Regions from separate parts of the Paenibacillus barengoltzii G22 genome, predicted to be linked through region 2. Evidence: predicted binding sites of a transcription regulator. Region 2 holds the regulator's gene; the other holds the start of a gene.
What was found. Region 2 encodes NrdR, which represses ribonucleotide reductase genes. Its sites were predicted from a motif close to AACACNATATATNGTGTT; they were not measured.
Positions count from the first base shown of each region.

Region 1: C812_RS10605 (adenosylcobalamin-dependent ribonucleoside-diphosphate reductase) is a predicted target of NrdR. The motif match lies at 5,681-5,698, and genes of this name have one in related genera.

Region 1 covers NZ_KE159653.1:500,593-511,385, reverse strand. The annotation lists gene C812_RS10630 (DMT family transporter) at 1-58, shown strand, start outside; gene C812_RS10625 (hypothetical protein) at 142-1,203, opposite strand; gene C812_RS10620 (YqhG family protein) at 1,369-2,328, opposite strand; gene C812_RS10615 (DEAD/DEAH box helicase) at 2,335-4,113, opposite strand; gene C812_RS10610 (2,3-butanediol dehydrogenase) at 4,345-5,391, opposite strand; gene C812_RS10605 (adenosylcobalamin-dependent ribonucleoside-diphosphate reductase) at 5,874-8,459, shown strand; gene C812_RS10600 (Ger(x)C family spore germination protein) at 8,535-9,620, opposite strand; gene C812_RS10595 (GerAB/ArcD/ProY family transporter) at 9,617-10,708, opposite strand; gene C812_RS10590 (spore germination protein) at 10,727-10,793, opposite strand, start outside.
Region 2 covers NZ_KE159653.1:678,407-689,199, forward strand. The annotation lists gene pstB (phosphate ABC transporter ATP-binding protein PstB) at 1-728, opposite strand, end outside; gene pstA (phosphate ABC transporter permease PstA) at 743-1,630, opposite strand; gene pstC (phosphate ABC transporter permease subunit PstC) at 1,627-2,529, opposite strand; gene C812_RS11465 (phosphate ABC transporter substrate-binding protein) at 2,616-3,572, opposite strand; gene nrdR (transcriptional regulator NrdR) at 3,754-4,224, opposite strand; gene C812_RS11475 (alpha/beta-type small acid-soluble spore protein) at 4,362-4,583, shown strand; gene C812_RS11480 (lytic transglycosylase domain-containing protein) at 4,656-5,219, opposite strand; gene coaE (dephospho-CoA kinase) at 5,216-5,812, opposite strand; gene mutM (DNA-formamidopyrimidine glycosylase) at 5,842-6,705, opposite strand; gene polA (DNA polymerase I) at 6,749-9,409, opposite strand; gene phoU (phosphate signaling complex protein PhoU) at 9,566-10,225, opposite strand; gene pstB (phosphate ABC transporter ATP-binding protein PstB) at 10,244-10,793, opposite strand, start outside.

The DNA of each region.
Region 1 (10,793 bases), 180 kb from region 2:
ACGATTGACGGCACAGGCTGCCGCAGAGGGAGGTACGGGTTCGACGACGGGGTCGTAGGGGAGGCCTGAGAAGATGTCTGGAAAAAACTGCAAAAAAGAGCACTGCCAGCAAACAGCAGTGCTCGTGTCAGGTCTCGCATTTTAAAAAGTGACGAATTTCCCGCTCGCCATCAAGGCATCCAGCGCGATCACCCGGAGGGTCGTGTCGGTGCCCGTAACGACGTAAACGGCTTCGGTTTCGGTCCCAGCTTCTGCCGAAGGGGCGGTTAGTGTCTCGGACAAGCTGTCGTTCTTCCAGATTTGATAGCCGTAGACCGGCAGAGGGAAGGAATAAGTGCGTTCGGCTCCGGAAGCCGCATAGACGAGCTTCTGGCTTGTTGTTAATTGACCGATGAAGTTGTTCGGCTTCAACGTCAAAGGCTTGGCCGTCATCCATAGCAGGTTATCGTAAGGATCGAAGCGGGATGACGTATACACCATAGCGGCGGGCGATAAGGCATCGCGGCTGCCGGCGGCCAGCCGCGGCGGCGCGTAGCCGCCCGCCTGCTTGTCCCAGCTGCCCGTCGTCTCGGGCAGCCATTCGCCGTCGGCGGCATTGACGTAGCCGGGTTCACCGCCCTCGGGCAGGTGAACCCTCCACGCGGCCAATGCCGGGCCGGCGTAGAGCGGGACGGCGGTCACGCGTCCCGCAGCGGCTGCGCCGAGGCCGCTCTGCCGCAGGGCGGCCTCGAGCAGCGCCGGGTCGAATACGGAATAAGCGCCCATTCCGTATTCGACCAGCTTGTAATCTCCGCTCTCTGTCGCGGAGATGATGAGGTAGCCGCGCGGCGTTCCAGCCGCACCGCCGGCGGCTACGGTGACGAGCCAGCTGTGCGTGCCCGGTCCCAGCGGCTCGATGGCGGCGCCGGCGCCAGCCCAAGCCGTAAACGGCTCGGACTGGGCCAGCTTGTCGATGGCCTCGGCGGCAAAGCGCCGCAGCGCCTCCGGCGCTGGCGTATCCGCCGTGGCCCGCAGCGTCGCCAGCGCGACCGTCCCCGTCCACGCGTCGGCCGCGCTGCCTGTGCCTTCGGCGGCCGCTGTGCCCAGGCCGCCAAGCCCTCCCGCTGTGCTGGCTGCACTATATAAGATGCTTGCGCATAAGAGAATTTTGCAAGTAATCGATCGTTTCTTCAGGTTGGTTCGGGAATAACGCGGTTGCAGCATGAGATCGCCTCCCTGGCAATTCGTTTGGCACCTTGGCCATTAAATTTCGATTGCTTGTCCATTGTACCGAAGCCGGTCCAAAAAGGATGTTACAACCTGTCGCGCGGCTGGTCTGCCAACCGCTTCTATTTTTGCGGTCTTTTAGCGAGATCCGTCTATTTGTCGTTACCTCGGCGAACGCAGATGAAAGATGCCGCAGCCCATGGCGGATACGACAATTCTCGGCTCATATTGCCAGCGGATTTCCTCCCGTCTCGCTTCATATTGCTCCGTTGCGCCTTGCGCCCGCTCGGGTTCAGGATCTTTGATCAAATCCTTGTAATAGGCGTCGATCAATGCCAACTCATCGCTCAGCCGTTCGCGCGCTTCCTTCGCCCAGCTGTCGTCATAGGCCTGGATCCGTTCGGTCAGACGCTGTTCTAATGCCAGCCGACCGGCATCCAAGGACAGGCGGGTAGGCTCGATATGGATATTCTCTGGCAATCGGGGAACCAGCGGCTTGCCTGCGATTCGCGACTGAAACGATTCATCGACCGTACCAGACTGCAAGGATACCCCGTAAAAATGGAGCTCCTCCCGCTTCATATCACAGCAGAACTCCACCTTAAAGCAAACCCCGAGCCACGGCTCATAGGCGGCGGGCAGCAGGGCGGTTCGCTGCCGTGGTCCCGGCTCCTCGAACAAGTACACGTAGCGGCCGCCTTTTCGTGCCGCCTCAAAAATCTGTTTGAGCCGCGGGCTGCCAAACGCCAGCTCTTCGCGCTGAATCCGTCCGGGGCCAAGCACCGGCAGCGGCCGGACCGCGCCAAAGTAACGCCCCAGCAGGGTGTCCTCCTGGGCGGTTTCCATCGGTTGCCCGGCGTTCGCCTGCTCTTGAGCTGCTTTCGCTTTCTCAGCCGCTTGATGCGCCTCCGGGTCAAAAATAAACGAAAACGACATCGTTTCCGGCTCCGCTCCGGTCCGATCGATGAACCCCCAATAATAAGGGCGGTTCGTCAAATCACGGTCGGCGCGAGGGGAGAGCTTCACCGTGACGTGATGGGGCGATTTTTCGAGAAACTGGCATTCCGTCGCTTCCAAATAAGTCATCACAAAATCGCGAATCTGCTCTCGGGTCATCGACATAACCGTTTAACCTCCCAAGAGCTGCTGCAGGCCGCCGCTGTCCCCGCGGTCTTCGGCTTCTGCATCCAGCTCGGATTTAATCGTATCGAACTTGCGTCCCAGCGAATCGACGCGGCTGGCGATTTCCTCGTCGCTGCCGGATTCCAGAATGATTTGGTAGAGGCTTTTTTCCAGGGAATGCTGCTTCTCGAACCGTTCCAATATCACATCCAGGTGGCCGATGACCATTTCGAACATATTGATCTTCTCATGCAGCAAGTGAAGGATGTGTTCTTCAATCGTGCCTTTGGTGGACAGGTTATAAATATGGACGTCATTGGTTTGCCCCAAACGATGGACGCGGCCAATCCGCTGCTCCACACGCATCGGGTTCCACGGCAAGTCGAAGTTGATCATCTGGTGGCAAAACTGCAGATTGATCCCTTCGCCGCCCGCTTCAGTAGCGATCATGACCTGAGCGCGGCCGCGGAACAGGTCCATCATCCAGTCTTTTTTGCCGCGATTCATTCCGCCCCGATACGGCACCGCCGTCATTCCGCGCTCGCGGAAGTATTTCAGCAAATACTCCTGCGTCGCCCGATACTCGGTGAACACGATCACCTTGTCGTTCATCTCGCGGATTAGCTCCATTGCTTTCTCCGCTTTGCTATTGGCCTTGATCTGACGGATCAGGTCGACGAGATCCCATATCCGGTCGCGGATCGGGGAGTCTGGAGCGAGCTTCTTCGACAAGTTCACCAGCGTAACAAATACGGCGTCGCGGCTGCTGCACACCTCGCGCTGCAAGGTGACAAGGGACAGCATGCTGTTCAGGTCGCCGCCGTTGGCCTGATATTGGTCTTTGACAAAGGAAGTGACCCCATCATACAGATTCTTCTCCTCAGGGGATAACTCCACATCGATGTTGCGGACGATCCGCTTGGTGAATTCCAACTCTCCGTCGCCGCGCCGGTTACGGATCATGACCTTGGCCAGCTCATCCTTCAACTGCTCCTCATTCTTCGGCAGCCGCTTGTCAACGACGAAGTTGGCGGCAAACTCGCTTTGACCGCCCAGTTGTCCCGGCTTCAGGAGCGTGATCAAGTTAAACAGCTCGCCGAGGTCGTTTTGCACCGGGGTGGCGGTGAGGAGCAGACAATATTTTTTTCGCAGCTGCAGCATGAACTGGTAATTTGACGTTTTCTTGTTTTTCAACTTATGGGCTTCGTCCACGATCACCAGATCGTATTCGTTGTTGAGCAGAATGTTCTTATGTGGGTCGCGCTTTGCCGTGTCCATGGACGCGACCACTACGTCGTTGTGCCAGGAATGCTCCTTCTTCTGGGCAACGGCTGGAATGCCGAACTTCTGGTTCAGCTCCCGAACCCATTGCAGCACCAAGGAGGCGGGCACCAGGATCAACGCTTTTTTCACTAATCCGCGCACGATATATTCCTTTAAAATTAAACCTGCTTCGATCGTCTTCCCCAGTCCCACCTCGTCAGCCAAAATGGCTCGTCCGCGCATCTCGAACAGGACTTTGCGGGCAGTTTCCGTCTGATGGGGCAGCGGGGTGACGTTGTTCAGATGCTTTATGCACTGCATTTCCTCAAAGCTGGTCACAAGCGAAGCGGTTTCGGCCTCAAGGGCAAGGTTAAACAGCTTCCAATCGTCCCAGGGGCCGCCCTTTTGATGCCGGGTCTCCAGTTCGTTGAACCAGCTTCGGTCGAAGTCGATGGGAATCGGGGCGTGCAGGTCTGGCGACGCGGCCGGGTGGGGGGAAGGGCCGGAGGGATGTGGATTCATAGTGTAAAACCTCCCTTTCGGTGCGTAATTATCAGCTCGATTACGGTGAGAAGAAATCCGAATCAGGCAGCTCTTGTGCTTAAATTGCAGACGTAGGTGTAGTATGGACGAAAAGGAAGGAGTTCATAACTTTGGAAGGGCAGGAGGGGAGGCGGGATGCTAACTTTCTGATATGTAAAAAAGCCGGTCAGGGATTATCTCCCGGACCGGCGAATATCTGTTTACTCGATTTTACTCTGCTTTCACCAAGATCTTGATTTGGTTCCGCTCTTTGAGGAGTCCTTCAAAGCCTTCATCGATGGCTTGGTCCAGCTTAATGCGCTTCGTCACCAGCTTGTCCGCCGAGAAGTACCCTTGAGCCATCAAGCTGATTACCGCCGGGAAGACATCGCGATAGCCGATAATGCCGTTCACGGTGCGTTCCTTCATGACGATGTTTTGCGGATGGAGGGAAGCTTCCTTCTCGAAAATGCTGACGATCATCGTTTCGCCGCCAATTTTGGTGGATTGGATCGCTTGGGTGAGCACAGGAGAAACTCCGGTTACTTCATAGGCGACATCCACACCGCCTTGAGTGCGTTTGTGAATTTCCTCAACGGCATCGTATTCTTTTGGATCAATGACAATGGCGCCAAGCTCGGCAGCTTTCTGTTTCCGTTCCTCGGACAGCTCGACTGTATAGATTTCCGATGCGCCTGAAGCCTTCAGCGCTTCGATCACGAGCAGACCAATTGGCCCGGTGCCAAAGACCGCGGCTTTATCGCCTACTTTCAATTTACTGGAGCGGACAGCGTGAAGAGCTACAGCGGATGGCTCAACCAGAGCGCCTTGCTCGAAGGATACCGAATCCGGGATTTTGTGCAGCATTTGTTCCGGTACATTGGCATATTCGGAGAATCCGCCGCCTCCGCCCGCCAGGCCGAAGAAGCCCATTTTATCGCAAAGATTGTATTTCCCTTGTTTACAAGCCTCGCAGGTTCCGCAAGCATAAATCGGTTCAACGACAACGCGATCGCCTACAGCTACGCGGGTGACGCCTTCGCCAACCTCAACCACTTGACCGGAGAATTCATGTCCCATGACGATTGGCGCTTTATCTCCGCTGAGCGGGTGGGTCTCCAGCGGAATGAATATCGGGCCAGCTACATATTCATGCAGATCACTGCCGCAAATGCCGCACCATTCCACCTTGATTTTCGCTTTACCCGGTTCCGCCTTCGGCTCCTCGATGTTCTCCAGTCTTAGGTCCTTGACGCCATGCCATCTTAACGCTTTCACTTGAACTCATCTCCTCGTAAATTATGAACCTCATATACTAGGTTACTCCTTTTTCGCGGAGTGGCATCGATCAATTGTTAAAATTGTGTTAATTCAAATTCAATTAAACTTAGGAGATGTTTCCCTGGTTTCTTGGAAATGGTTACAAAGCGGTTTCATAGTTTTGAGTCTGAAAAATAGAGAGAATGGAAGGAAACGGGGGGTTGGGCCAGATGAAATCGGATTAAAGCCTAAAATTTCACTCTGAACTGCTATGACAACGAGATATTGTATAGTATAATGGTATTCGCACACAATATATTGTGATTCATACATATGATATTACCGTTTACAGGGTGTGTGCTGCGGTGATCAAGTGGGCAGATTCCGGCTTGATACAGCGTTTTTTTTCGTTTTTTTGCCTAATTTTCACTTCAGGAAACGAGGCGAATGACCGATTAATTAATGGATACTCTGAATCAATTTTTAGGAGGGTGTTTTCTTTGAAAACTGTGCAAAAACAGCGCCTTGAGGGGCTAAGTGAGAAAATCTTCTTGGACCGGTACGCCTGGAAGGACGCAGATCCTAGCCACGCTAAAGTAGGCGATGTCGTACTTGTTCTGACGAAGGACGACCCCAAATTCCCGACGAAGGAAGTAGGGGAGGTTGTTGCCCGTGACGGTCGCAAGGTCACGGTGAAGACCCGCCGGGGAGATCTGGTGGAGACCGACGTCGAGAAGCTGACCCTCAATATCGAGAAAACGCCTGAAGAAATGTGGGACCGTCTGGCCAAAGCGATGGCTTCGGTAGAGGAGACGCCGGAGAAACAGAAGGAATGGGAAGAGAAATTCCGTTATATTCTGGATGATTGGAAGCTTGTTCCGGGCGGACGGATTGCAGCTGGCGCAGGTGCCAGCGATGAGTTAACTTTGTTCAACTGTTACGTTATTCCTTCGCCGAAGGACAGCCGGGGCGGCATTATGGAAACTCTGTCCGAAATGACCGAGATCATGGCTCGCGGCGGCGGTGTTGGGATTAACTTGAGCTCCCTTCGTCCGCGTCGTGCGATCGTTCGTGGCGTGAACGGCTCTTCCAGCGGTGCGGTTTCTTGGGGCGGCTTGTTTAGCTACACCACTGGTCTGATTGAGCAAGGCGGCAGCCGTCGCGGTGCGTTGATGCTGATGATCAATGACTGGCATCCGGATGTGCTGGACTTCATTACCGTGAAGCAAACGATGGGCCAAGTGACCAATGCGAACCTGTCGGTTTGCGTCAGCAACGCCTTCATGAAAGCTGTGAAGGAAGACCTCGATTGGGAACTGGTCTTCCCGGATACAACTTATGAGGATTACAACGAGGTGTGGGACGGCGATCTTGATAAATGGAGAGCTGATGGACGTAAAGTCATCCACTACCGTACCGTCAAGGCGCGTGAAATCTGGCATACGATCATCGAATCGGCTTGGAAATCCGCTGAGCCGGGCGTGGTCTTCATGGAATACTACAACCAAATGTCCAACAGCTGGTACTTTAACCCGATCATCTGTACGAATCCGTGCGGGGAGCAAGGGTTGCCGGGCTGGGGCGTATGTAACCTGTCGGCGATGAACTTGTCCAAGTTCTACGATGAAGAGAAACATGATGTCGCATGGGATGAACTGGCGACAACTACGCGTTATTCGGTTCGCTTCTTGGACAATGTCATCAACAAGACGCCTTATCATTTTGAAGAAAACGAGAAGAACCAGAAGAAAGAGCGCCGCGTCGGCCTCGGAACGATGGGTCTGGCCGAGCTGATGATCAAGCTGAACATCCGTTACGGCAGCCCGGAATCGCTGGAATTCCTCGATAAATTGTATGGCTTCATTGCGAAGGAAGCTTACTTGGCCTCTGCGGATATCGCAGAAGAGAAAGGCTCCTTCCCGGCATTTGAAGCTGATAAATTCCTGCAAAGCGGCTTTATGAAGAACATGACGGAAGTGTATCCGGAAGTTGGCGAAGCAGTTCGTACCAAAGGGATTCGCAACGTCACCATCATTACCCAAGCGCCAACGGGCAGCACGGGGACGATGGTAGGCACCTCGACGGGGATCGAACCGTACTTTGCCTTCAAATATTACCGTCAAAGCCGTCTCGGCTTCGACGAGCAATTCGTGCCGATCGCTCAGGAATGGATGGACGCGCATCCGGGCGAACCGTTGCCGGATTACTTCGTAACGGCGATGGATTTGTCTGCGGAAGATCATATCCGCGTACAAGCAGCCATTCAACGTTGGGTGGACAGCTCGATCTCGAAAACGGCCAACTGCCCGTCCGACTTCACGGTTGAAGATACGAAACGGCTGTATGAACTAGCCTTCGACTTGGGCTGCAAAGGCGTAACGATTTACCGTGACGGCAGCCGCGACGTGCAAGTTCTGCAAACCGAGAAGAAAGAGGAGAAGAAAGAGGAAGCACCAGCTCAAGCTAGTGCACCGGCAACTCCACAACCGGCAAGTGCTTCGGTTCAAGCTAGCAGCCCAAAAACCGGCGAACAATACAAGAGACGCCCGCAAGTGCTGCATGGAGCAACGTATAAAATTAACACGCCGTTTGGCATGGCTTATATCACAATCAATGACATGAACGGGACTCCAGGTGAGATCTTCTTGAACGTAGGGAAAGCGGGTTCTGACGTATTCGCGATGGCCGAAGCCCTTGGCCGCGTCTGCTCGCTGTTCCTGCGTTACGGCGACCATGGCGAGAAGGTTGAACTGCTGATTAAGCACCTCAAAGGCATCGGCGGAACGGGAGCCATCGGCTTTGGTCCGAACCGTGTAGAATCGATCGCGGACGCCGTCGCCAAAGCGTTGGAGACACATGTACAAAACGGCCCATACGGGGACCACGACCCGGCTCCGGTAGCCGCAACGGTTGCCCAAGAGACGGCGCACGTTCATGATACAGCAGACGGCTCGCATGGCGGCCACAACCACGGCAGCGCACCAGCCACCTCTCGGGACCTGTGCCCATCGTGCGGATCGGCCTCGCTGATCAACATTGAGGGCTGCAAAACTTGCAGTAACTGCGGATATAGTAAGTGTTCTTAAGCAATTCAATAACACCTTAGGTCAGGCGACTTTTGCCTGACCTTTTTTTGTTGTCAGAAGTATAACTTAATACCCCTATCTTCGTATGCCTTCCCCTACCACTTGAATATTAGCAACAGTCCGAAGCTTCAAATGGGGATAGTGCGCTTTCCAGGTGTCTTCCTCCCAATGCCGGGTCTTGCTCCGGACAAAGTCGCCTATGCCGAGCGGATCAATTTCATTTCGCTGGAACTTCCACATGAGTTCATTCCCTGAACGTTCTAAATTTTCCTTGAGTGCTTCGCGTACCTCTTCGATCGTATGTGAGGAAAAATTCTCACCATTCAAATCCGACACGGTGACCTTCATGTTCAGCATAATGTGGATTTCGTCCTGTTCTAGGTTATCCGTCGATCTTATGAGCTGATAGGTCGGCTTAGTCCGTATTAGTTGAACGGTGATAATCGTTCCGGTTGGCAACTTGACACTGATTCTGCCGTTATGTTTTTCCTCCAGGAGAAGCTTCAAGGTCGTCATTTCTTTCACATTAATGGACGTTATATACTTATCGTGTTTAAACAGAGCTAAGCCGCAAAGAGTGACTTTATGATCATCATCAAGTTTTATCAACGGCAGGAAGGGGTCTATGCCTCTCCCTAAGAGGGCGTACTCGAATAGATGAATGTCTTGCTTCGGAAGGTATCCGTATTCGATATTCTCCTCAAGTAATCTTTCTAGGAACATGCCTTTTACTTCTTTGCCGTTGAAGTCTGCATGCAGAAGCTCCTTCGCCGTCCCATCGACTACCGTTAGATGCATTTTTCGAGTCGATCTGCCATCCCGCAATATCACATCCAGATCTTTTTCCAGGCCCTGTGTTGCCACTTCCTTTCCATACAAGAACACCGTAGTTTTCGAGGGATAGATGCGTCGATTGATTTTCCTTTGCATCTTCTCAGTAATCTCTGCCTTGGTAGGACCTGCAAGCGTGATCACTTGATCCGATACCGTTTCTATATTTCCAGGGCTGAAAGATGGGAACGCGAAGGTCAGTTCGATTTCATTATTATCGACAAAATCCACCCCGCCTGTCAGCGGTAAGGCGATTCGATCCACAATCTCTTGATCCACACATGCGTTCATCAATAAGCAGCACAAAAATATCGGAATGAACTTGCTCATGATACTTTCCCTGCCTTTGACCGGATGAGATGCAGGATATATAGGAGAGGAATATATCCATACAGCAGATATAAGCTGAAGTTGGATAATATAGTTTGAATCTTCTCCATGATCTCATCGCTCGATAAGATACAAAAAATGGCAAGTACGATAATCAGGATGACCGGTACAGCATGTTTCTGTTTCATGTTGCTTACCGATTTCAGAATTCTGGCCGCCGACCATAGACATAAACAGACGATCGGCATAACCCGGAAAACATGGATGGCTGCCCCCATAAACTCGAACCGTTCGAGAAAAGGGAGTTGTACGAATTTAAATTTTGTCATGACAGGCCATATTTCCTTAGCCAGCTGTTCAGGCTTGAAGAGCAGAATGGAGAGAAACATCGATAACAAGTAGGTAACCGTCGTCGCAGCGTTTCCGGCATGGGCCCATCTTTGAGACTTTGGAGCATTTTTGACGAATATGTAATAAAAAAATAACAATTCAAAGCCCATATAGGAGAACGTGATAGGTTTGGATGCTTTGATAAGCTCTGCCACTGTATGTTCAAAAATGGGAGTCAGATTGCGAAAATGAAAATAGGGTGCTGAGAATACGAGTGTAAGCACCAAAACTTGGGTCGTCAGGGTGAAGGCGCAGATCCCTGCAATGGTGCGGATGCCGCCGGAAACAATGTAATAAACCAGCAGGAAAATCACGAAGCCGAGTACCCATTCGCTAATTTCAGGAAACAGCCAGGCTTGAACGAGTTTAATATACGAGCTCACTTGGAATGCGGCTGTTACCATGAAATAACAAAGAAACAGGAGGTTGAATACATGTCCTGTCCATTTCCCAAGCAATTGCTGATGAATTTGGATTAAGTCAGCGTTGCGTCGGGTCAATATTCTATACATCAGGAAAATAATAAGATGAACGCTTATCGCGCTTATTAGAACCGATATCCATACATCTTGTCCGGCCCATTGAATAGCCGGGGTAGGCATGGACAGGTAGCTAAGCCCATACTGAGAGGAATGGATCAATACCATGACATAAAAATCCGATACCTTGAAGCGATCCTGTATGGGTGGCGACTCCATGACATGTACCTCCTCTGTTCAATAATCGTCCGTATCCATCGGATTTTGGGACTTATTCCCTCTATTGTTTACTTTTGGTGTACGG
Region 2 (10,793 bases):
GTCCGTTTCTCGGATGGATTGGTAAAGATTTTGGTCGTATCGCCGTACTCGACCAGTTCCCCCATGAGGAAGAACGCCGTTTTTTCCGACACCCGAGCCGCCTGATGCATATTGTGCGTGACGATGATAATGCAGTATTCCTGCTTCAGCTCGGCGATCAGCTCTTCAATTTTGGCACTGGATACCGGGTCCAGCGCCGACGCCGGTTCATCCATCAGGATAATGCTTGGATTGACCGCAATCGATCGGGCGATGCACAGTCTTTGCTGCTGGCCGCCGGACAGGGCCAAGGCGGAGCTGTGCAGTCGGTCCTTCGTTTCGTCCCAAAGGGCCGCTTTGGTGAGCGATTCCTCAACGATCTGATCCAGCTTCTTCTTGTCCCGAATCCCGTGGTAACGCGGTCCAAAAGCGATATTTTCATAGATGGACTTATGGAACGGGTTTGGCCGCTGCCATACCATGCCGATCTTTTGGCGCAGCAGCACGACATCGGTCTTCGGATCATTGATATTGTCGTCCCCGATCCAGATTTCCCCCGTGATCTTCGCCCCGCGGATCAAATCGTTCATCCGATTCAGGCTGCGCAGGAATGTGGACTTGCCGCAGCCCGAAGGGCCAATCAAGGCGGTTACCTGCCGGGAAGCGAAATCGAGCGATATATTTTTAACGGCTTGTTTCTCTCCGTAATAGACGCTTAAGTTTTTCGTAGATAGTTCAATATTTGACACTTGGCTTCGCCCTCCTATTTCGTCGCCGTAAATTTCTTGAGCATCACGCGTCCGAGCCAGCGAGCCAGCAAGTTAAACACCAGCACGGTCAAAATCAGGACGGCCGACGCACCGGCGGCAATTTCAGGCGCATCCGGCGCCAAGCCTTCGGAATTGATCTTCCAGATATGAACCGCCAGCGTCTCCGCCGGACGGAACGGATTCAGCGGGGACGTAGGGCTCAACGGATTCCAGTTGCTAAAGTCGAGCCGCGGACTGCTCATCCCGGCCGTAAACAACAGGGCAGCTGCTTCGCCGAACACGCGGCCCGCCGCCAAGATCGTCCCGGTCAGAATCACCGGCATGGCGATCGGCAGCATCACCGATTGGATCGTTTTCCATTTGGACAAGCCCAGCGCCAAGCTGGCTTCCTTTTGCGCCTGCGGCACGCTGGCTAACCCTTGCTCGGTAATCCGCACCATCAGCGGCAGGTTAAAGATCGTCAAAGCTAACGCCCCTGAGAACAGGGAGAAGCCAAAGCCAAACAGGTTCACGAGAACGAGCAGACCAAACAAACCTACCACAATCGATGGAAAAGAGGATAAGACCTCAACAATCAAACGGATAAAATCGGTGATTTTTCCCGGCTTGGCGTATTCGCTCATATAGATCCCCGCACCGATCCCAAGCGGAATCGTGATGATCATGGTCAAGACCAAGAGGAACAGGGAATTGAACAATTGCGGGCCGATCCCGCCACCTGCCTTAATCGTTTCAGGAGGTGACGTGAGAAAATCGAAACTGATATGACCCAGCCCCCGGACTAAAATAAAGCCGAGTAACCCCGCCATAATCAAGACAATTAAGCCAGCTAAAGCGATAATAACAACTGTTGCGATTTTGTCGACGGTTTTGGCGCTCATCGTTTTGCTCTCCTTTCCAGCCAACGCACGATAAAGACGAATACAAACGTCATCAGCATCAAGATTAGTGCCAGCGTCCAGAGGACGTTATTCTGCGTCGTGCCCATGACCGTATTCCCCATGCTCAGCGTAATGACGCTGGTCAAGGTCGAGGTGGATTCAAAGAGCGAGCGCGGGATATGCGGCGCGTTCCCGATCACCATCTGCACCGCCAGGGCTTCCCCGAAAGCCCGAGCCATGCCAAGGACCACCCCGGTCAACAAGGACGGCATCGTCGTCGGCAATACGGTCCGCGACAAGGTTTGCCAGCGCGTAGCGCCAAGGGCGTAGGAACCTTCTTTCAAGCCGGGAGGCAGGGCAGACAGGGCGTCGGTGGCGATCGACGTGATCGTCGGCAATATCATGATCGACAGTACGGTCGCTCCCGCCAAGATCCCCAGACCTTGTCCCGGAAAAATATCCCTGTAAAAAGGTACGATGATACTAAGCCCCACAAAACCATACACGACCGAAGGTATCCCGGCCAGCAGCTCGATGACCGGCTGCAAATACTTCTTGCCGAACTTCGGCATAATTTCAACCATAAACAATGCTGCGCAAATGCCAAGCGGTGCTGCGATCAGCGCCGCCAGAATCGAAGTGCTGAACGAGCCCAAGATAAACGGCAGGGCGCCAAACATCGGCGGCTCCCCATCCGGCTTCCAGTTCGTGCTGCCGAAAATTTCACCTAGTGAGATTCCGTCTTGAACAAAAGTGCTTAACCCCTTGGTTGCTACGTAATAAACCATCGAGAAGATCGTAACCACCAGCAATACGATACAAAATGAAGCGTAAATTTTGCCGGTCCATTCCTCGACGATATGCGGTTGTATTTTTTTTCTTCCGCCGGACTGAGCCATGAAACCTCTCCCTTTAAGAACAGCACAGAAAGAGGCAGAACCGTCCGCCTCTTGCCGCACTGATATGATGTTATCGAATCTGCTGGTTATTTCTTCGTGATGTTGCCGTCAACATCGCGTTCCACTTGCATTTTGCTGATCGGAATATAGCCAAGCTCTACTACGTCGCCGTTGTCGCCTTGAACATCCGAGGAAACCATGTAGTCCAAGAAGGCTTTCACGACATCGTTTGGCTCGCCTTTCGTATACATGTGCTCATAAGCCCATACCGGATAAGTTCCGTTTGCTACGTTTTCTTCCGTTGCGTCCACGCCTTCGTACTTCACAGCTTTGACCGTATCGTCAAGGTAGGACAAGGCCAGATATCCGATCGCCCCCGGCGTTTCGCCAACCAGTTTCTTAACCGTACCGGAGGAAGCTTCTTGGATCGAACCTTGCAGGTCCTCTGTTTTTGTACCCAGCGCATATTTCTCAAACGTTGCCCGAGTACCGGAGCTCGACGGACGGTTTACGATTTGAATCGCTTGGTCTGGACCGCCAAGATCTTTCCAGTTGGTGATTTTACCCGTGAAAATTTGAACCAGTTGGTCTTTCGTCAAATTGTCGACCGTGATGTCTGGGTTCACGACAGCTGCCATTGCTACAACGGCAACTTGATGGTCAACCAGTTCGCTGGCTTGAGCCGCATCTAATTTCTCTTCTGCGAAGACGTCGGAGTTCCCGATATCTGCCTGGCCTCCGGAAACTTGCGTCAACCCTGTGCCGCTGCCGCCGCCTTGAACTTGTATAGAAACATTCGGATTTTGATCCATGAATTTTTTCGAAGCTTGATCTACTAAAGGTTGTAAAGCCGAGGAACCTACCGCCAAGATCGACCCGGAGAGTTCCGATGTCGCTGCATTCCCCCCGTTGCTCGCGGATGCTTCATCCGTAGTGCTTCCGTTGGTGCCGGCGGTGTTGTTTGGTGCCGCGTTGTTTTGACCGCAAGCTGCCAGCGCGAAGCTCAGCATCAAAGTCAAAACCAATAACATACTCTTTTTCATTGTTTAGGTTTCCCCCTTAATTGATTTACAGTTTGATTATAGAAAGCGAAGATCAATCCAGTGTTCTCGTTTTGTAAACTTTGTGTAAAATGCGAGGGAATCCTGAGCCTTTAGGTTTATTCTTTGCAAAAAATAAAAAAACACTCGCGCCAACCGGCGAAGAGTGTTTTGAGAAATGAAGCTATTCGTTGACCCCTGTATTTTTGGACAGCAGTCCTTTGAGTTCTTTCATAAACATGTTGATATCTTTAAATTGTCGATACACCGAGGCAAACCGCACATAAGCAACTTCGTCCACCGGGTAGAGCTGCTCCATCACCAATTCCCCGATTTGCCGGCTCTCAACCTCAGCGTTCGCCGAGTGGCGCAGGGACCGTTCGACTTCGGATACGATAGATTCCAGCTGTTCAACGGAAACCGGACGTTTCTCGCAAGCTCGAATCAAACCGCGCAGCATTTTCTCTCGGCTGAACTCCTCGCGGCTTCCATCCTTTTTGATCACGATCAACGGCACTTCTTCCACCATTTCAAACGTTGTAAACCGTCGATTGCATTTCTCGCATTCCCGCCGGCGGCGGATCGAACGGTTCTCGTTCGCCGGTCTCGAATCCAGCACTTTGGTGCCTAAATAGTCGCAATAAGGACATTTCAAGCTAGAACACCTCCCCTTAAAATAACGTCATCACGGCTTGTCACACCGGATGGCAATAAATTACTGCAAAATCATGTGATTGAAATTCATAGTCCGGCACATAATACTGTTACCAACCACAAGGAGGTGAACAAATCATGGCCCAAAATAATAACTCTTCGAACAACCTGGTGGTTAGACAAGCATCCGGAGCTTTGGATCAAATGAAATATGAAATCGCTCAGGAGCTTGGCATCTCTTTCCCACAAGACGGATATGCTGGTAACCTGACTTCTTACGAAAACGGTTCGATCGGTGGTTACATCACGAAACGTTTGGTGACTCTGGCTGAACAACAGCTGGCAGGTCAATTCAAATAACCGATCAACTGAAGAGAGCATTGGCTGGCGTAGGCCGGTCAATGCTTTCTTTTGTTATCACCTTAGGCCCCCTTAGAAATCATCATAAATCTTCAGATATTGTTTATAGTAGTGGGTTACCCGCTGGACATAATGTCGGGTCTCGCCAAACGGGATATTTTGCACCGTCTCCAATCGTCCGTCCCATCGCCCGCTCTTCAGCCAATTTTTCACATTGGTTGGTCCGGCATTATACGCAGCGATCATGGCGATGTTGTTGCCGTCGAATTGCTGGGACAGCGATCTCAGATACCAGGTGCCGATCTGGATATTCGTTTCCGTCTCGTTACGGATATCATCCAGCGTCGTTTCGGGCAACTTCGCTTTGGAAATTACCCACTCCGCCGTATCCGGCATGATCTGCATAATCCCGAGCGCGCCTTTCCGGGACTCCACTCCTGATTTGTAGTTCGTCTCCACCTTAATGATCGCCGCAACCATAAACGGATCCAGGCCGTTGTTCTTGGCATGCCGCCGAATTTCTTCTTTATAGTGAATCGGATAAAACAACGAAAGCCATGCCGAATTAAAAAAGATAAGGGTGATGAAACCGATAAACAACAGAAGCAAGACTCTTTTTTTGCGAAGCCACCTCATCGTAGTCCCTGATCCCGCCAAAAGTCATCTATCTGTCGCTTCGTTTCCTCAAGTCCACCGCTGTTATCAATCAAAATATCCGCCCTCTCTTTCTTGATTTCGATATCCATTTGGGCGTTGATCCGCTGCTCGGCTGCCTCCTTCGACAGCCCGTCCCTCAACATCAACCGGGTTAACTGTACCTCGCGAGGGACATAAACAACCATAATCCGTTCATAGAGCGGATCAAGCCCCGATTCATAAAGCAGCGGAATATCCGCTACCACCAATCTGTGAGGATCCGCTGCTTCCAGTTCTTCCATGCGCTGCTTCATTTCAGCACGAATCGCCGGGTGCGTTAAGGCCTCCAGCGCCTTGCGCTCCTCCGGGTTCGAGAAGACGATCTCGCCAAGCTTCTTGCGATTTAGCGTCCCATCGGCGTTCAACACGCCCGGGCCAAAACGTTCGCTGACGGCGGCCAATACCGGGTATCCCGGTTCCATAATCTCTCTGGCGATCACATCCGCATCGATGATGGCAGCTCCGCGCTCGGCCAACAATCGGGAAACCGTACTCTTCCCGGTTGCGATGCCTCCAGTCAGTCCGATGTTCATACCCTATCCACCTCACAAATCTCTCTCATTTAACCTTGCTTGGTGCGTGCGCGTGTGCTTGTCCGATATGGCGGCTGACAGTTCGGGCAAAAATGAGTGCCCCGCCCTCCTACGACAGTCTTCACCACCGGCCCTCCGCAGTTCAGACAAGGCTCTCCTTGGCGACCATACATCCGCAAGGAATGTTGGAACATCCCCATTTCCCCTTGTCCGTTCACATATGATTTGATGGAGGAACCCCCTGCTTCTACCGCTTCGGTTAACGTCTCAATGATGGCGGTATGGAGCCGCTCCAACTGTGTCTGGTTCAGCTTGTCCGCCGGATATTCCGGATGGATGCCCGCCCGAAACAATGCTTCATCTACATATATATTCCCCAAACCAACGATGTATTCCTGGTTCAACAACGCCGACTTAATTTTCGTCGTTCTCCGGGAGATTTTGTCTTGGAAGGCTTGAAGGGTAAACGACTCCTCCAGCGGCTCCAATCCCAGCTTCACCAGCGGCTTGTTCGTAAACTCCTCCCCAGGAGCGAACAGATGCATCGTCCCAAACTGGCGTACATCCTTGTAGCGGAGCTCCGTCCCGTCCGTGAACCGGAAGATGACATGGGTATGCTTCTCCACCTCTTCACCGGTCTGATACACCCCGTAACGCCCTTCCATCCGCAAATGGGAGACGAGCACCAGGCCGTCCATGATGATCCGCAAAAATTTGCCGCGGCGTCCAATTTCTAAGATGGTATGGCCGGCAAGCTCGGCTTCAAACCGACGGATATCATCCGGCCGTTGGATGATGCGCGGCAGAAACACCTGCACGCTTTGGATCGTCTTGCCCACGATCAATTGGGTTAAGGTCCGTCGGACCGTTTCCACCTCCGGCAATTCCGGCATATCCTCTCACCTCAATCTAAGTTGTTGTCGGGGGTGGCGGAGCTTACTTCGCTTCGTACCAATTTAATCCGCTCGATACTTCCGCTTTTAATGGTACGGAGAGCTCTAACGCTTTCCCCATCGTTTCCGGAACCAGCTTGCTCATAAGTTCCAGCTCTTCCGGCGGCACCTCGAACACCAATTCGTCATGCACCTGCAAGAGCATGCGGCTCTTTAATCCGTGCTTATGCAGTTCCTCGTCCATGCGTACCATCGCCAACTTGATGATATCCGCAGCTGTCCCCTGAATTGGCGTATTCATCGCCGTCCGTTCCGCGAAGGAACGCAAATTGAAGTTCGAGGCGTTAATTTCCGGCAGATAACGGCGACGCTCAAGCAGCGTTTTCACATATCCATCACGCTTCGCAGTCTTCACGATCTCATCCATGTAACGTCGAACCCCTTGGAAGGCATTAAAATATTGCTCAATAAAGCGAGCTGCTTCCTTCCGCGTAATGTTCAGGTTCTGGGACAGGCCGTAGTCGCTGATCCCATAGACGATGCCAAAGTTAACTGCCTTCGCCGAGCGCCGCATATTGGCGTCCACCTGATCCGGGCCTACGCCAAACACGTCCATAGCCGTCTTCGTGTGGATGTCCATATCGTGCAGGAACGCTTCCTGCAGCCCCGGATCCCCGGAAATATGCGCTAACACCCGAAGCTCGATTTGCGAGTAGTCCGCGGACAGAATAAACCATCCTTCCTCAGACGGTACAAATACCTTACGGATTTTGCGGCCTTCCTCCAACCGAATCGGGATGTTCTGCAGGTTTGGATATTGGCTGCTCAAGCGGCCGGTAGCGGCAATCGTCTGCCGGAAATACGTATGCACCTTGCCGGTCTTCGGTGAAATTTCCTTCAGCAGCCCCTCGACATAGGTCGATTGCAGCTTGGCCAACTGGCGGTATTCCAAAATAAACTGCACGATCTCATGATAAGGCGCCAGCTTCTCCAGCACTTCCGCATCTGTGGAGTAGCCGGTTTTCGTCTTCTTGATGACCGGCAGGCCCAGCTTATCGAACAGAATTTCCCCTAATTGCTTCGTGGAATTGATATTAAACTCCTGGCCGGCGATTTCATAAATGCGCGCAACCAATTTATGGATTTGGGCTTCAAATTCTACACCCAGTTCTTTCAAGGCTTCCTTGTTAACGGCAACCCCTTGCTTCTCCATATCGGCCAAAATCCGAGACAGCGGCATTTCCAGTTCATAAAATAATTTCTCCATCTCGTATTTCGCCAAGTCCTCACGTTGCAAAGGCAGGATCCGCAGCAATGCATCCGCCTTGCGGGCCAGATGACGACTTAACACTGCCTGCTCCGGCACTTTGAACTTCGCGCCTTTGCCATACACCTCGTCGTCTCCAGGTACCTGCGGCAGCTGGTATTTCACAGCCAGCCCGCTGATCGTCTGATCACTCTCCGTCGGATCAAGCAAATAAGCCGCCAGCTGAACGTCGTGCTCAGCTCCAGCAAACGCTACACCATGCCAGAACAGCACCAAGTCAGCCCGGTGCAGATCATACCCGCGCTTGGGCACCTGATCGTCCGCCAGCCAAGCACGTACATCTGCCGCCTCCTCCGCTTGCAACACGTCAAAAGGCAAGTAATAATGACGGCTGGCCGTAGACAGCACCATCCCCATCATTTCGGCCTGATGCGGGTTCTCCCCGTGGGACTCCACGATGATTCCCTCGATGTTTGGCAAATCGGCCGTAAGCTCCTGAAGGTTGTCCAAGTCCACCGTGGTCACCTGGATGTCCACCTGCTCCGCGCGAGCTCCTTCACCGCTTGCATGCTCGCCGCCGGCAAAGTTCATCCGCTCCAGCAGCGACTTAAACTCCAGCTTGCGCAGCATCGGCACCGCGGATTCCTCCGGAATGCCGTCAAACTTCATTTCCTCCCAGGAGCGTTCAATCGGAACCTCGCGGAAAATGGTTGCCAGCTGCTTGCTCATGCGGGCATCGTCGGCGTGATTCACCAGATTTTCCTTCATCTTGCCCTTCAATTCGTCGGTATGGGCCAGCACTTCCTCAACGGAACCGTATTGATGCAGCAATTTCAAAGCCGTCTTCTCGCCGATTCCCGGTACTCCCGGAATATTATCGGACGTATCTCCCATCAGCCCCTTCAAATCGATGATTTGCAGCGGCTTCAGTCCATATTTCTCTTCGATTTGCTGCGGGCCGTAAGGCTCAACTTCACTGACACCTTTGCGCGTTAACGCCACTTTCACCCGATCGCTGACGACTTGCAGCATATCCTTATCCCCGGTCACAACCAGCACTTCGTGACCAGCCTCTTCCGCTCGTTTGCTCAAGGTGCCGATAATGTCGTCCGCTTCGTAACCGGACAGTTCAAACCAGGCGATGCCAAAGCTCTCCAGCAGCTCGCGCATCAGCGGAAATTGCTCGGACAGCTCCGGCGGCGTTTTCTCGCGTCCACCCTTATACTCCTGATACCCTTCATGTCGGAACGTCACCTTGCCCGCATCAAAGGCAACCAACATATGGGTAGGGCGTTCCTCCTGGATCAGACGCAACAGCATATTGGTGAAACCGTAAACGGCATTCGTATGCAATCCGTTGGAGTTCGTAAGCGGCGGCATCGCAAAAAATGCCCGGTAAATGATGCTGTTCCCATCTATAAGAATCAATTTTTCCATACGACACCTCGTCCACATTATTCTACCTTATCCTATGATAACACAGGGGCCATCTCGATAACACCAAAGCCGGTCTTGGAAAAGAAAAACCGGCCGCAGCCTGCGTAATTTCGCAAGCTGCGACCGGTTGGACGCACGTAAAACTCCTCTTGAAAGTTATTGATTCAGGTCCGGACGATGCCCGGTCACCAGGTAAACGGCACTTTCCCCGATATTGGTTGCATGGTCGGCGATTCGCTCGATGTATCGGCCTACCAACGTCAGCAGCATCGCCTGCTGGAGGGATTCCGGGTGATTGATCATATATCCGTACAACTCTTGAATCATCTGGCTGTACAGGTGATCCACTTCGTCATCATCCTTGGCCATCTTATAAGCCAGATCGGTATTCTCATCCAAATACGATTGCAGCGATTCTCGTACCATTAGAACAACCAGCTCGGACATCTTCGGGATATCGATGAGCGGCTTGATTAATTTCTGGCCTTCCAGCCGCAGGGTGACCTTCGCGACATCGATGGCCAAGTCGCCCATCCGCTCCAAATCGCTGGAAATTTTAAACGCTACAATAATCCGCCGCAGGTCCTTGGCCACCGGTTGCTGCGTCACGATCAGGCGCGAGCCGATGTCCATCACTTGCTCCTCCATTTTGTTCAGCTCGACATCGCGTTCAATGATCGTTTTCGCTTTGGCCGAGTCCAGCGCCTGCAGGGCATGGATTGCCTCCGTCAGCGCCGCTTCTACATGCTCGCCCATCTTTCTCAGCAGCTGCCGTAAATCCTCCAGATTCTGATCAAATTCCTTTCTTTGAATCATCTTGCTGCAGCCTCCTTGTTATCCGAAACGACCGGAAATGTAATCTTCAGTGCGTAGATCCTGCGGCGTGGAGAAGAGCTTCTGCGTATCATCCGCTTCCACAATTTCTCCGTTCAGGAAGAAGACCGTCTTCCCCGAGATGCGAGCCGCCTGGTGCATGTTATGAGTGACCATCACAATCGTATAGTTATCTTTTAATTGCTGCACCAGCTCCTCAATTTTGAGGGTAGAGATCGGGTCCAGCGCTGAAGTGGCTTCATCCATAAGCAAAATATCCGGCTGCACGGCGATCGCCCGAGCGATGCAAAGCCGCTGCTGTTGCCCGCCAGACAAACTCAGTGCCGACCGTTTCAGAAAATCCTTCACCTCGTCCCACAGTACAGCCTGGCGAAGGCTGCGTTCCACGATTTCATCCAGCTCCGCTTTATTCTTGATGCCGTGTAACCTTGGACCGTAAGCTACATTGTCATAAATCGATTTCGGAAAAGGATTGGGCTGCTGAAACACCATCCCTACCTGTTTGCGTAAAGCCTCTACCTCGACATCATCACTGTAGATGTCCGTATCG